DNA from 3 places in the Paenibacillus sp. 10L310 genome. Region 1 is predicted to be linked to each of the others. Evidence: a T-box and tRNA genes for the amino acid it is inferred to sense, from the RefSeq annotation. Region 1 holds a T-box; the other regions hold tRNA genes.

What was found. A T-box is a leader RNA that pairs with one kind of tRNA and senses whether it is charged. The one in region 1 lies ahead of leuS (leucine--tRNA ligase), so its partner is inferred to be a tRNA-Leu.
Region 2: it encodes a tRNA-Leu, which carries the amino acid that the T-box ahead of leuS (leucine--tRNA ligase) is inferred to sense. The anticodon was not compared.
Region 3: it encodes a tRNA-Leu, which carries the amino acid that the T-box ahead of leuS (leucine--tRNA ligase) is inferred to sense. The anticodon was not compared.

The regions. Positions count from the first base shown of each region.
Region 1 is NZ_JBFTKC010000006.1:75,669-79,936, forward strand. Features, by position in the region: gene AC1DE7_RS15720 (CvfB family protein) at 1-73, shown strand, start outside; gene AC1DE7_RS15725 (class I SAM-dependent DNA methyltransferase) at 203-973, shown strand; gene AC1DE7_RS15730 (phosphotransferase family protein) at 1,195-2,151, shown strand; T-box leader at 2,264-2,533, shown strand; gene leuS (leucine--tRNA ligase) at 2,612-4,268, shown strand, end outside.
Region 2 is NZ_JBFTKC010000001.1:739,184-743,451, forward strand. Features, by position in the region: gene AC1DE7_RS03610 (sensor domain-containing diguanylate cyclase) at 1-34, shown strand, start outside; gene AC1DE7_RS03615 (winged helix-turn-helix transcriptional regulator) at 85-447, opposite strand; gene AC1DE7_RS03620 (Gfo/Idh/MocA family protein) at 672-1,664, opposite strand; tRNA gene AC1DE7_RS03625 (tRNA-Leu) at 1,891-1,974, shown strand; gene AC1DE7_RS03630 (hypothetical protein) at 2,081-2,266, opposite strand; gene AC1DE7_RS03635 (sn-glycerol-1-phosphate dehydrogenase) at 2,425-3,579, shown strand; gene AC1DE7_RS03640 (helix-turn-helix domain-containing protein) at 3,803-4,268, opposite strand, start outside.
Region 3 is NZ_JBFTKC010000001.1:93,948-98,215, reverse strand. Features, by position in the region: gene AC1DE7_RS00470 (HAD family hydrolase) at 59-742, opposite strand; gene AC1DE7_RS00465 (HAD family hydrolase) at 917-1,312, opposite strand; cyclic di-AMP (ydaO/yuaA leader) riboswitch at 1,431-1,606, opposite strand; gene AC1DE7_RS00460 (glutathione peroxidase) at 1,979-2,458, shown strand; tRNA gene AC1DE7_RS00455 (tRNA-Leu) at 2,606-2,688, opposite strand; gene AC1DE7_RS00450 (urease accessory protein UreF) at 3,132-3,833, shown strand; gene AC1DE7_RS00445 (hypothetical protein) at 4,099-4,268, shown strand, end outside.

The DNA of each region.
Region 1 (4,268 bases):
ACTGGTGGTTCAAAAGGAAAGCTGGACGTATCTGTCCGAATCTGCTCCTGCGGATCAAAGTGAAAACAAGTAATCTTCCTGATTAAATAGTTGTAATATGGAACTCGGATAAGGCAGGGATAGGCTGGGTAAACACCGGATGCCCCTGCTTTTTCTTTTGTTAACAGGATTGGAAAATGAAATTGAAAGTGCGGTGCCTGACATGTCTTACCGGAAATTTGCCTATGTGTATGATGAATTAATGGAAGATATGCCTTATCCGGACTGGATAAGGTTTGCAAGAACAGCATGGGAAAAGCATGGAATGCCCAAAAGTGTCGCTGAACTTGGCTGTGGAACGGGCTCCATTACGATCCCGCTCGTGAACTCCGGTTTCGAAGTTACAGGCATTGATCTCTCATCAGATATGCTGTCGGTTGCACGCAGCAAGATGGAGGCTACGCCTCAGGGTCATCGCTTGTATCGCGAGGGCAGTGTCCGTTGGGTGCAGCAGGATATGCGGGAATGGCGAGTTCCGGAACCTGTGGATTCGGTGATATCTTTCTGTGATTGCGTCAATTACCTGCTTGAACAAGAAGATGTCGTTCGTACTTTCCAGCGGACATACGAAATGCTGAAGCCTGGTGGAACGTTCCTGTTTGATGTGCATCATCCGAATACCCTTATTCGTTATGATGAGGAGCAGCCTTTTGTACTGGATGAGCGCTCCGTATCTTATATTTGGACTTGTGATCTGGACCAGGATCGCTGTGAGATTGAGCATCATCTCAGTATTTTTTCGCGTGTGGATGATGGTAATAAGGATATGTATCAGCGGTTTGAAGAAGTTCATGTCCAGCGTGCATATAATCCGGACTGGATGAAGCTGGAATTGTCCAAGGCAGGTTTTAGAGACGTGAAGGTATATGCGGATTTTGAATGGAAAGAGGCCGGAGACAGCGCACAGCGCTTGTTCTACGTGGCTGTGAAGTAAGAGCGAATAATGAGAACTGTCCTTATGGTGCATAAGGGCAGTTTTTTGTTTGATTTTTTATGGAGAATGAATAGCAATAGTCTTAAATAGGGTAAAGGAATGCAAGAAAAGACATAACGACGTGACAAAAAGTATTGCCAGTTAAAGTAAAGAAGGCGATAATAGTCGGATAGAAAGCGTTTTCTGAGAAGATAAATCAATTGTCAATGTGAGGTGTAAAAATGGAAAGTACATATAAAACAAGACTTTCGTCAGAACAGTTGAATGCCATAATAGAGCAGCATTTCTCTGCAAGTATACAGGACTACAAGGAAATGGTGGATGGCTGGGCCAATCATGCATATCTCATTACACTGAGTGACGCACAGCGAGTGGTACTCAAAATTGCACCGTCAGCTTCGACAAATCTGATGCGCTGTGAACAGGATCTCATGATTGCCGAAGTTGAGGCACTGCGCCTCATTACGGAGCTACAGGATGTTCCCGTACCCCAAGTGTTGGCTTATGATGATTCGTTAACTATGGCTTCAGCGCGTTATTTTATCATGGAGTACATGTCTGGAGCGCCCTATAATCAGGTCAAGGATCAATATTCTGCGGGAGAGCAGGAGGCCATTGAACACCAGCTCGGTCGGTACAATCGTCGAATTAATGAAATCAAGGGCGAGCAGTTTGGATATTTCTCGGAGCAAAAACAGCGATATTCCACATGGAAAGATGCATTTATGAATCTGATGGATGACATTCTTACCGACGGGGAAGAAGCCGGGATTACATTTTCGATCGATTACCCTGAATTGAGACGCCTGATTGAAGAAAAATCGGATGTGCTGGACGATGTCAAAGAACCTGTGCTTATCAGTTGGGATCTGTGGGATGGCAATGTACTAGTGGACGCGGGTCGAATCACAGCGATTATTGATTTTGAACGTTCACTGTGGGCAGATCCTCTGATGGAGCATTATTTCAGTCATTTTAACTATACGCCTGGTTTTGTGAAAGGGTATGGGTATGCGATTACGACTGAAAGTGAGCTGAAAAGAAGAAGTCTCTATGACTTGTACTTTGATCTGGTGCTGCGCATTGAGTGCGCTTATCGTCAATATGATAATCAGGAACATGTGAATTGGACCATTCATAATCTGGAGGAAGGCATTGAGCGTTTTCGGTTATCCTGAACAGCAATGAGTATTATTGAACGGTACGAACCGTGTGACTTAAAAGGGTCATTATAACGTGTAATATTGACTTTGGGCTTGCTTTTTTATATAATGGTCCCGATATTGTATACATATTTCGATGATAAGGATCAGTAGTAATTCCTGTACATAACAGAGAGCCGGCGGTTGGTGCAAGCCGGTTGACAGTGATTTGCGAACTCGCCTTGGAGAAATGCGGTGATTACACCATTCTGTTTAACCTGCTTGTATAAAGCTTGGGTTCAGGAATGGAAATCCGCATCGGTTAACCGCCGTTACAGGTCCAAAGGGAGTGGATGACGAAGCACGTTCGTCCACTAACTAGGGTGGTACCACGGGAATTCAACCTCTCGTCCCTAGCGCTGCAAACGCTACGGGATGCTGAGGTTTTTTTGTTGCAATTAAAGCTAAAGTGAATAACCTGAAGGAGGAACAATAGATGAGTGAGAATAACCAGCCGAAACACGGCTATCAGCCACAAGTCATGGAAAAAAGTTGGCAGCAATATTGGGATGCAAATAAAACGTTTAAAACGGGTGAGGACCCTGCTAAACCGAAATTTTATGCACTGGATATGTTCCCTTATCCATCCGGTTCAGGTCTGCACGTAGGTCACCCGGAAGGATATACGGCAACGGATATCGTTTCCCGTTACAAACGTATGCGCGGTTACAACGTATTGCACCCAATGGGTTGGGATGCTTTCGGTCTGCCTGCTGAGCAACATGCACTGGATACAGGTGAACATCCACGAGATATTACATTCCGTAATATTGACAATTTCCGTCGCCAGATCAAATCGCTTGGTTTCTCCTATGACTGGGATCGTGAGATCAGCACAACGGACCCTGAATACTATAAATGGACGCAATGGATCTTTATTCAGCTGTACAACAAAGGTCTGGCTTATGTAGATGAAGTTGCAGTTAACTGGTGTGAAGCCCTTGGAACGGTACTTGCTAATGAAGAGGTTATTGATGGCAAGAGTGAACGCGGAGGACATCCGGTTGTACGCAAACCGATGCGTCAATGGGTTCTGAGAATTACCGAGTATGCAGAGCGTCTGTTGGAAGACCTGGAAGAGCTGGATTGGTCTGAAAGCATCAAGGATATGCAGCGCAACTGGATCGGTAAATCGACAGGGGCGGAAGTTGTATTTGCCATTGAGGGTCGCGAGGAAGTTATCAAGGTGTTCACTACCCGTGCGGACACATTGTTCGGTGCGAGCTTTGCAGTACTGGCTCCGGAACATGAGTTGGTAGAAGCAATTACAACCGATGACCAACGTGAAGCTATTCAGGCTTATCAGGAGCAGGCTTCTCGTAAGAGTGATCTGGAACGTACAGATTTGGCCAAAGACAAAACAGGTGTATTCACTGGCGCTTATGCAATCAACCCTGTTAATGGTGCAAAACTGCCGATCTGGATTGCTGATTACGTTCTTGCAGGTTACGGTACAGGTGCGGTTATGGCAGTTCCGGGTCATGATGCACGCGACTGGGAATTTGCGAAGCAGTTCGGTCTGGATATCATCGAGGTTATTCAAGGTGGAGACGTTACACAAGAGGCATATTCGGGTGATGGCGCGCATGTGAATTCCGATTTCTTGAACGGACTGAACAATGAAGAAGCGGTTGCCAAGATGATTGCTTGGCTGGAAGAGAACGGTAAAGGACAAGGGAAAGTGACCTATCGTCTGCGCGATTGGTTGTTCAGCCGTCAGCGTTACTGGGGTGAGCCAATCCCGATTCTGCATTTGGAAGACGGAACGATGAAGACCGTACCGGAGGATCAACTTCCACTGCTGCTGCCTGATATCGACCAGATCAAACCTTCGGGTACAGGAGAATCACCACTGGCGAATGTTACGGAGTGGGTGAATACGGTAGATCCGGAAACGGGAATGAAGGCACGTCGTGAGACCAACACCATGCCACAATGGGCGGGTAGCTGCTGGTATTACCTGCGCTTTATCGATCCGCGCAATGACAAGGAACTGATCTCCAAGGAGAAACAGCAGCAGTGGCTGCCAGTTGATCTGTACATTGGCGGAGCAGAGCACGCTGTACTTCACTTGCTGTACGCTCGTTTCTGGC
Region 2 (4,268 bases), on a different contig from region 1:
CCGTACGGTTACGATCCAATCGGTTATTAAATAGGCAAGTAAAGAAGCTGTTCCCTAAACACCAGGGACAGCTTCTTTTGTGTACTATACCTCTTGTGAGGATCTGGCTAGAACCTCATTTGTATACGTTTCTCCCCAATCTCGCATGCTGAAGATAATCGGCCGTAACGTTTCACCAAATGGTGTGAGGGAATACTCCACTTTAGGTGGGATCTGGGGGTATATTTCACGATGAACAATTCCGCTGCTTTCCAACTCTCGAAGTTGCAGGGTGAGCATACGCTGGGTGATGTCAGGAAACAATTTTCGGATCTCGTTAAATCTCAAAGGACCGGAAAATAAATGATACAAAATGGCACCTTTCCATTTGCCTCCGATCACACTGAGGGTAACTTCCACGGAACAGCCGTATGGCGCGGGACATAGCTTGGTCGCGTCCTTTTTCATTATAAGTACACCTCCACTTTCCGGTGATTTTCTATAGTATCTATTTGGGTGGTTATATTACATAACGTACGTATAGTTCATGAAAGAGCATATCACTTATGATGCGGATTATAAACCCTAATTATAGTTGAAGGCAGATGTGTTGATGTCTATAAGATAAAAAAAGAGCCCGGGTTTCAGGCTCTTCGCTGGATGTATAAAATATGATGATGAGCGTATATACGCTACTTCAGTGACGATAGAATGGAGTCACATAGAGCCATCGTTGCAATATTATCCTTGGCACTGGAATGTGGGACAGTCTGATTCTGGCAACACGCAATGAAGTGCGCCATTTCACCAACAAACCCACGTAGATAAAGGTCACGATAAGCTCCGGACATGGGAGATCCGGAAGGTGTAAATACAGTATCTTGCTCCTCGAGAGATTTCCAGGGAAGGCTGGTCGAGCTTCGGGATTGATGAACAGTAAGTGTGTTGATCTCTTCAGCTGACGCAAATCCGTTGTCAAAGGTGACGAGTACACTTTCACTCTCCCGTGACCAAGCACTCATGCCGGTAAAATAAGCGCTACCTACTACGTTATTTTCAAATACAAGGGAAATGCTTTGATTAATGTGTTCCCCATCCTTCACGGTTGTGCCTGTAACTCGTATTGCTTCTCCGAATAAGTAACGCATCAGATCAACCATATGAATGGCAGCGAGCTTCATGAACTGTTCCTCATCCTTGCAAAATGGGGTACTGTCTACAGCGAATTTCATCTGGAATGAACGTACCTTACCTAGCGAACCTCTATCAATTAGCTCCTTCAGCTTCATGTATATGGGGGCATAACGCTTCATAAAACCGACCATGACAACGACGCCAGCCTGCTCGGCAGCTTCTGCTACAGTGGCGGCTTCCGCTGCGTTCCATCCGAGCGGCTTATCCACGTATACATTCTTGCCAGCCCGAATGCATTCGAGAACAAGAGCGGTCTGATCTACAGGCTGGGCGACCACAACGACTCCGTCACAGATTTCCTGCTGCAACATAAGCTGAGCGTTATCATACGCTTGTCCGTTGCTGCCAAATCGCAGCAGAGCTGCTTCAGAGCGTTCCATACTGCGTGTGGCAATGGCCTGGATCTGCGCTCCGGATTCAACAACAGAAGGGTAAATATTCGTGGATGCATGAAACCCGGCACCGATAAAGCACAGATGGGTTGTTTTCAAGGTGGATCTCTCCTTCATTTTTGCATTCGTATGGATGGTATATTTGTTGTTTAATGCTACGATAGGGTGTTTGAAGTTGAGAAAAAAGGACATATGTCCTATTCTTGAATGAGTAAAAAAAGAAGTTGCATTTTTATTTTGGAGCATGTATACTCTGAATTACGGTAAAACAAGGAATTGTTTCACCGGAACGCTTTTCATCGATGGATGAGGAGATACATATTATGCGGTCGTGGCGGAATTGGCAGACGCGCACGGTTCAGGTCCGTGTGGGCTAACCCCCGTGGAGGTTCGAGTCCTCTCGACCGCATCTAACAAAAAAAGGTTCGTGAGTTGCTCTAGGGCAATTCACGAACCTTTTTTTGTTTTGTGGATCATTCGTGTGAAGCCTACATTTTGCTACCAGCATGCTAATGCTAATGTTGCCGCTGGCGCAGAATGACTGCCGTGATGATCCCGGCAATGGCTCCTGCAATACCAAATAGCGTTACACTGGCAACCACTTCAACCGACTGGAGACGAAACAAAAAAGCGATACCGCTGCCAAAAGTGGTTCCAGCGAGAAATCCGAGCGAAATTCCTAATTCTTTCGTTAATTTCATTGCTTCACCTACTTGGAAATGTGAGATATGGATTTGCAAATATTGGGTACAGGCAGTAAAGTGTGATCAGGAAAATCATCACATTTTATTTCCTTTTTTATCTTGTGGTTTTAACCCGTTAATTATGCATGATATCTCATATGGGAGGGTAAGAGCGAATGAATATGAACGAACGAATTGCAGCATGGAATGAGGAAGCACAGCAGTGTGCTTGCGGTCATCAACACAGAGTGGTGGATATGCTGATACATCTGGAAGCTGGTGCCATTCAGAGGTTACCGGGTTATTTGTCTGAGCAAGGATATCGTCAGGTGACGGTTGTTTATGATCGACATACGTTTCGGGCCGCCGGATCTGATGTGCTGAGTAGTATTCGCGAAGCGGGAATGCATGTGGATGAGATCGCTCTACCGGAGAATCGCACGGGGGATATCATTGCGGATGAAGCAGCTATTGTACAGGTCATGTTGGGTGTGAGACTCGAAAGTCAGGCTGTAATTGCGGTGGGTTCAGGTACCATTCATGATCTGGTGAGATTTGTTTGTTCCAAAATGAGCAAGCCCTTTCTGTCGATACCGACAGCGGCTTCAGTGGATGGGTTTACCTCTGCGGGTGCACCCTTAATTGTAAGCGGAATCAAACAGACATTTCAGGCTGTTCCGCCTGAAGCCATTTTTGCCGATATGAATATCCTGGAGCAAGCTCCCCAAGTGATGACGGCTGCCGGATTCGGAGATATGCTTGGCAAATATACTTCCCTTGCAGATTGGATTGTTTCTCGTGAACTGGGCGGAGAACCGTTCTGTCCGGTTGCTTATCGGATGACAGAAGAAGCGCTGAATACCTGCATAGATCATGTACAAGCGATTGCGGAGGGGCGAGCAGAGGGAGTAGCTGTATTAATGGACGCATTAATTGTTTCCGGTATCTCCATGCTGATCATTGACCATTCCCGTCCGGCATCCGGAGGTGAGCATCATCTGTCCCATATTTTGGAGATGGATCTGATGCAAGCGGGAGAAAGACCGGTTCTGCATGGTGCCAAAGTTGGCGTAGCATGTGCATTGCTTACAGTAAAATATAAAGAACTTGCACAGACATCGGATGAACCAGTGTTTGGGATATATGATCAATTGCCGGAGGCTTCTCAGCTCATCGCATGGTTGGAACAAGTAGGTGGATCTGTGACTACTGAGCAACTCGGTGTAACCCCGGAGATGGTGGAACATGCATTCAACACAGCGCATACGCTTCGTCCTCGATATACCGGATTGAGATATATCAATGAAGTGTTAAACACGAGATTAGGATGACCTTTTAGAGAGAATGATCATGATGAAATGCATTAACTTCGCTTTTAGCGGGCTGTGATGGCTCTCCTTGGGAGCAAAAGACGAAAAAGGGTAGGTTATCTGACATTTCAGATGGAATAGCCAGAACAGTGCTTCAAGTCCGAGAGAGAGGGCATGCATTTATTTTAAAAAAGGCTCTGGCCTCCCCTATAGGGAGATCAGAGCCTTTTGGCTGTTCGCTTATTTAGTTGTTGCGACGATCTTTCAAGATGACATCTGCGAACAAAATAGTTTTCGGGATACGGAAAAATTGCTCCGCTTGTTCCTGAAATGCAGCAGAAGGCAGTGTTCCCTGATGCAGCCATTTGCGGAAAGTGCCGGGATGAACCCCGATCCAGTGGCTGACATCTGTCACCGACAGATCATGGACCATACACAAGCCTGTCAAAATACGGTTACTAACCGGAGAACGGGTCACCGTACGCTTCATGAAGCGAGATGACTCGGGTTGACATATGACAGGGCTATTACGCACAACTTCTTCATTGAAGAGAATATGACGCGGGTAGCCGAGTAATTGGCAAGTCTTGTCCAAATTGGTACTGCCGGGTATCCGTCCTTCATATACCCACGCACTGACACTGCGTGAAGAGATGGAGAGGTCTTCAGCAAGCTGGGACAACTTGATATCATTGGCCATCAGCACGGCA
Region 3 (4,268 bases), on a different contig from region 1:
TGCTATACCCAAGTTGATCAGCCTTTATTGTTGCAATCCAATAAACAACCATCTGAATCTAATCCTGATTTGGCATCAGTAACGGCAGGAGTTGATCCAATGAATCAACAGTCCAATCCGCACGTTGGTCATCCGATAGCTCTGGCTGGAATCTTCCGTAACCCTGCATAATTCGAATCGTACGCATGCCCAGCTTCCGAGCAGGTATAATGTCGTTATCGATCCGATCTCCGATCATGACGGCTTCCTCCGGTTCACAACCGGCCTGCTTCAAGGCCACAGCGTATAACTCAGGGTCTGGCTTGGACACTCCTTCTTCAGCTGAACATGCCAGAACATCAACATACTTCCGCAAGCCGTAACTCTCCAGTCTCTCTTCCGTTCCAGGACTCTGATTGGCAATAATGCCAATGCGATAATGCCGTGACAACTGCTGAAGAACAAAATCTGCTGAAGGAAAAGGACGTTCAAGATCTTTTTGAAACTTCAGCTTGTCCTGAATCTGTTTCTGATGCCCCTCGTCTTCAACAAATGTGCGAATTGCCACTCTCATAGGCCATTGCTCATATTTTCGGTAACAGTTCGCGAACAGTTCGCGTACCGCCTCAATCTTCACCGGATACCCCAAAGCACAAGCTTCACGGACAAACTGTCCGATAATATCATCAACCGGCTCCCATTCATCCACCAGCGTATCTCCAACATCAAAAAACAACCATTTCAATCCACCTACATCCGGCACGCCAATTCCTCCTTGTAAGCATAAAAAAGAAGACTCACCATCCTGCATGAGTCTCCTCAAACTTCCGTTTATCGATGAATCAATTTCATAATACCTTGAGTAAATTCTGAAATTGATTCTAATACATTCAATTATAACAGGCACCTTACACCTGAGCAATCACAAGCTATGGCATTAACCATTGAGGAGAAAGCCAACTTCCCCATTGAGCGAATATACAATTCGGTCTGCGCCCATGCCCCGATAGATGCCCTTAGGATGACTCTGCTCCGTAATGACGCACAGGGATTTCGATGTCCATGAACGGCAGATCTGTAAATAACGACAGGTCAGATTCAGGCTGTTCTCGAAAATAAACACGTTGCCTACGCTGCCCTGCGGCAAAAACCATTTTTGAGCTGCAGCCGTATTCATGCGAATGACATGTTCTACTCCGATTCTACGGAGTCTTCGCTCTTCCCCTGCACTGTTGGTTAGAACGGCAAACGGCATTTTTTTGTACATCAGCAATTTGATAAATTTACGTCCTGCTTCATTTGGAGCAGTCACTAAGATCATCTCAGTATCCATCATTCGTTCCTCCCTTGGCGTGAAAAGACAACAAAAAAGAAGCGTGGGGGACCAAGGCCTCCCGAACGCTTCTTAAATAACCCATGGCGAAAACACCATGAACCAGCGTACGGCTTGTTGCCTCTCCCTTTAACGCTTACGAGGTTAGCTGACGGATTCGGGCGCGAGAGTCGCCCTATTTCCGGCTGTCACCGGAAAATTCACCCCATGAATGCCCACTGTCCTGGACAGCGCATTCCGTTGGTTCCCCCGTTTCCCATTCATTAATGAATGGAAACTCAGCGATTAAAACATCGTTCGTATATCTTAAGGATAAGATCGAGCGATATTATCGTTTGTTTCGTTTTTCAAGTACATTTTAGTTTAAATTGAAATTACGTTATGAATCATACACCCGTGCCATGTCGGTGTAAAGTCCGCCCAGATCACCAAATCGGCAGATTTTTGCCAATTCCTATCCATAATAACGCTTACAACAAAGTTATACTCTATCTATCTCTTCAAGGCTATCTAATTCTCACTCTGGCGTAAATCACTTCGCAATTCATTCACGTATTCTGCACAACTTGCCTGTTTTGATTCTTTTAACACCATATTAGTTTTGCAATATTTAATTGCAACCAATATAATAGAAGATATAAGAGTAAATAAATGGAGGCGATTTAGATGACAGTCTACGATTACAAAGTGAATACCCTTCGCGGTCAAGAAGTTGAAATGTCCGACTACCGTGACAAAGTGCTCCTGATTGTGAATACGGCAAGCTCATGCGGCCTTACCCCTCAATTCAAAGGTCTGCAAGAATTGCAAGACAAGTTTCAAGATGCTCCATTTGAAGTGCTTGGTTTCCCAAGCAACCAGTTTGCACAGGAAAAAGGATCTTCCGACGATATTGCCGAGTTCTGTCAGATGAATTATGGCGTGAGCTTCCCCATGTTTGAGAAAATTGATGTGAACGGTTCAAGCGCCCACCCTCTTTTCCAACACCTTAGCACAGAGGCTCCTGGCCTGCTCGGCTCCAAAGCAATCAAATGGAATTTCACCAAATTCCTCGTGGATCAGAACGGACAGGTCATTAAACGTTATGCTCCCAAAACAACACCGGACAAGATTGAAGAAGATATCAAGAACTTACTTCAAAAATAATACACAGGCCACCCGTAGCCGGAAGGTAGAGCAACATTCCTCCGGTAATGGATGGCCTTTTTTCAACCCAGATGTCATACTGTTCGAAAAAGACAAAAAAAAGAAGCTTCCCATTAATGGAAAGCTTCTTTTTAATCGTTCATATGATGCGGTCGAGAGGACTCGAACCTCCACGGGCATACGCCCACTACCCCCTCAAGATAGCGTGTCTGCCATTCCACCACGACCGCATGTCGTAAATAATCGGCAACAGAATTGATTATACCGGATTCAGAACTAAAAGTAAAGTATTTTTTAATACTTCTTTTTCAGCTAGGCATTTTCATCAAAAATCGCATAATCTCGTCATCTTTACCCATGAACTGCATATGATTAGATTTGATCCCCTCTTTTTCGGTAAGAGCCGATCTTGTTGATTCATTTATATATAGTCCTTCCTTATATATAGTCCTCCATGAACTTCACCACATAAATAACACAATAAGTTATATAAAATAACACAAATATTAAATTCCAGATTTAATCCATTAATTTCACGGATACTATTGACAAAAAGCGGACATTTATGGGATGATAACTATCATATAATTCGGATTTTTAAACATAAAGCAAACAAAAAGGAATATAAATGTCACTTTAAGTGACATTTAACGAACACAGGAGGCGAATGATTGTGAACCGTGGGAATAAGCTGCTCGATTATGTCAAACTGCTTGATTCCTCTATTCAGGTTGGAGGGTTCACCCATTCCTTCGGCATGGATATCCATATCAGGGAGGGTACCATTCGTAATGCTGAAGATCTCGAATCATTCATGCGTTGTCAGTTGCATCCGAGCATCGTTCGTCTTGAAGGTATGGCCATCAAAGGCATCTATACCGCAGCAGATCACAAGGATACATGGCGGATAGCTCTGATCGACAAGCTTGTCCATGTTCAGCGAACCCCTGGAGATCTCAGAGAACAAGCTGCCGCCATGGGTAAACGATTGATCAGACTCGCACGCGCTCTGCACCCCTGGATTGAATTCAGCCAGCTCGAACAGATCTTTGCCAAATATGATTCGGTTGGCTGCCTCTCCACTGTTCACGCCTGGATTAACCACCACCTCGACATCCCGGTCGAGGAGGCGGTCCTTGGTTACCTGCATTCAGCCATGAATGCCTGCATAACCGAAGCCTCCAAAGTCATTCCCCTGAACAACGATACAACCAAGGATCTGATGGTCCGCCTGGCCACAGATCTGGAGAATGAATGGAAGACCGTCAGCGCCTCGGCTGCGGATGGACTGGCACAGCCAACCTCGATGTCCATGAAATCGTTTTTCCCCAGTTTCCATATGCTTGGAGCTGGACTTCATGCCTACAGGGCCTAATCCTCTTCCTCCTCATATCTACTACCCTTCATTCAGACAAACTAAAAACACGCGGCAACCTCCTTGCCGACGTGTTTTTTGTCATTTTATTTGTTTTATTTTCGCATTTACGCCATTTATGATCACAAAATACACTTTTTTCCGTCTTTTTTAATTGTTAGATGACGAATTTACGTATATAATGAAACATACAGCTCGCATTTCTATATATTCTACATGAAGAAAGGGCGGCTGAATACTACATTCTAACCAGGGGTGAACCCTTTTGAACAAGAAAAAACCAGTTACTCCGTTCGGATGGGCCATCAAACGACGGCTAACCGAACTTCAAGTGGACCAGAAGACCTTTTGTGAACAGCATGGCATCCCACCCTATCGTTTATCCAATCTCATTCACGGCACACGCAAAGCAACCCGATTCAGGCACCTGGTCGC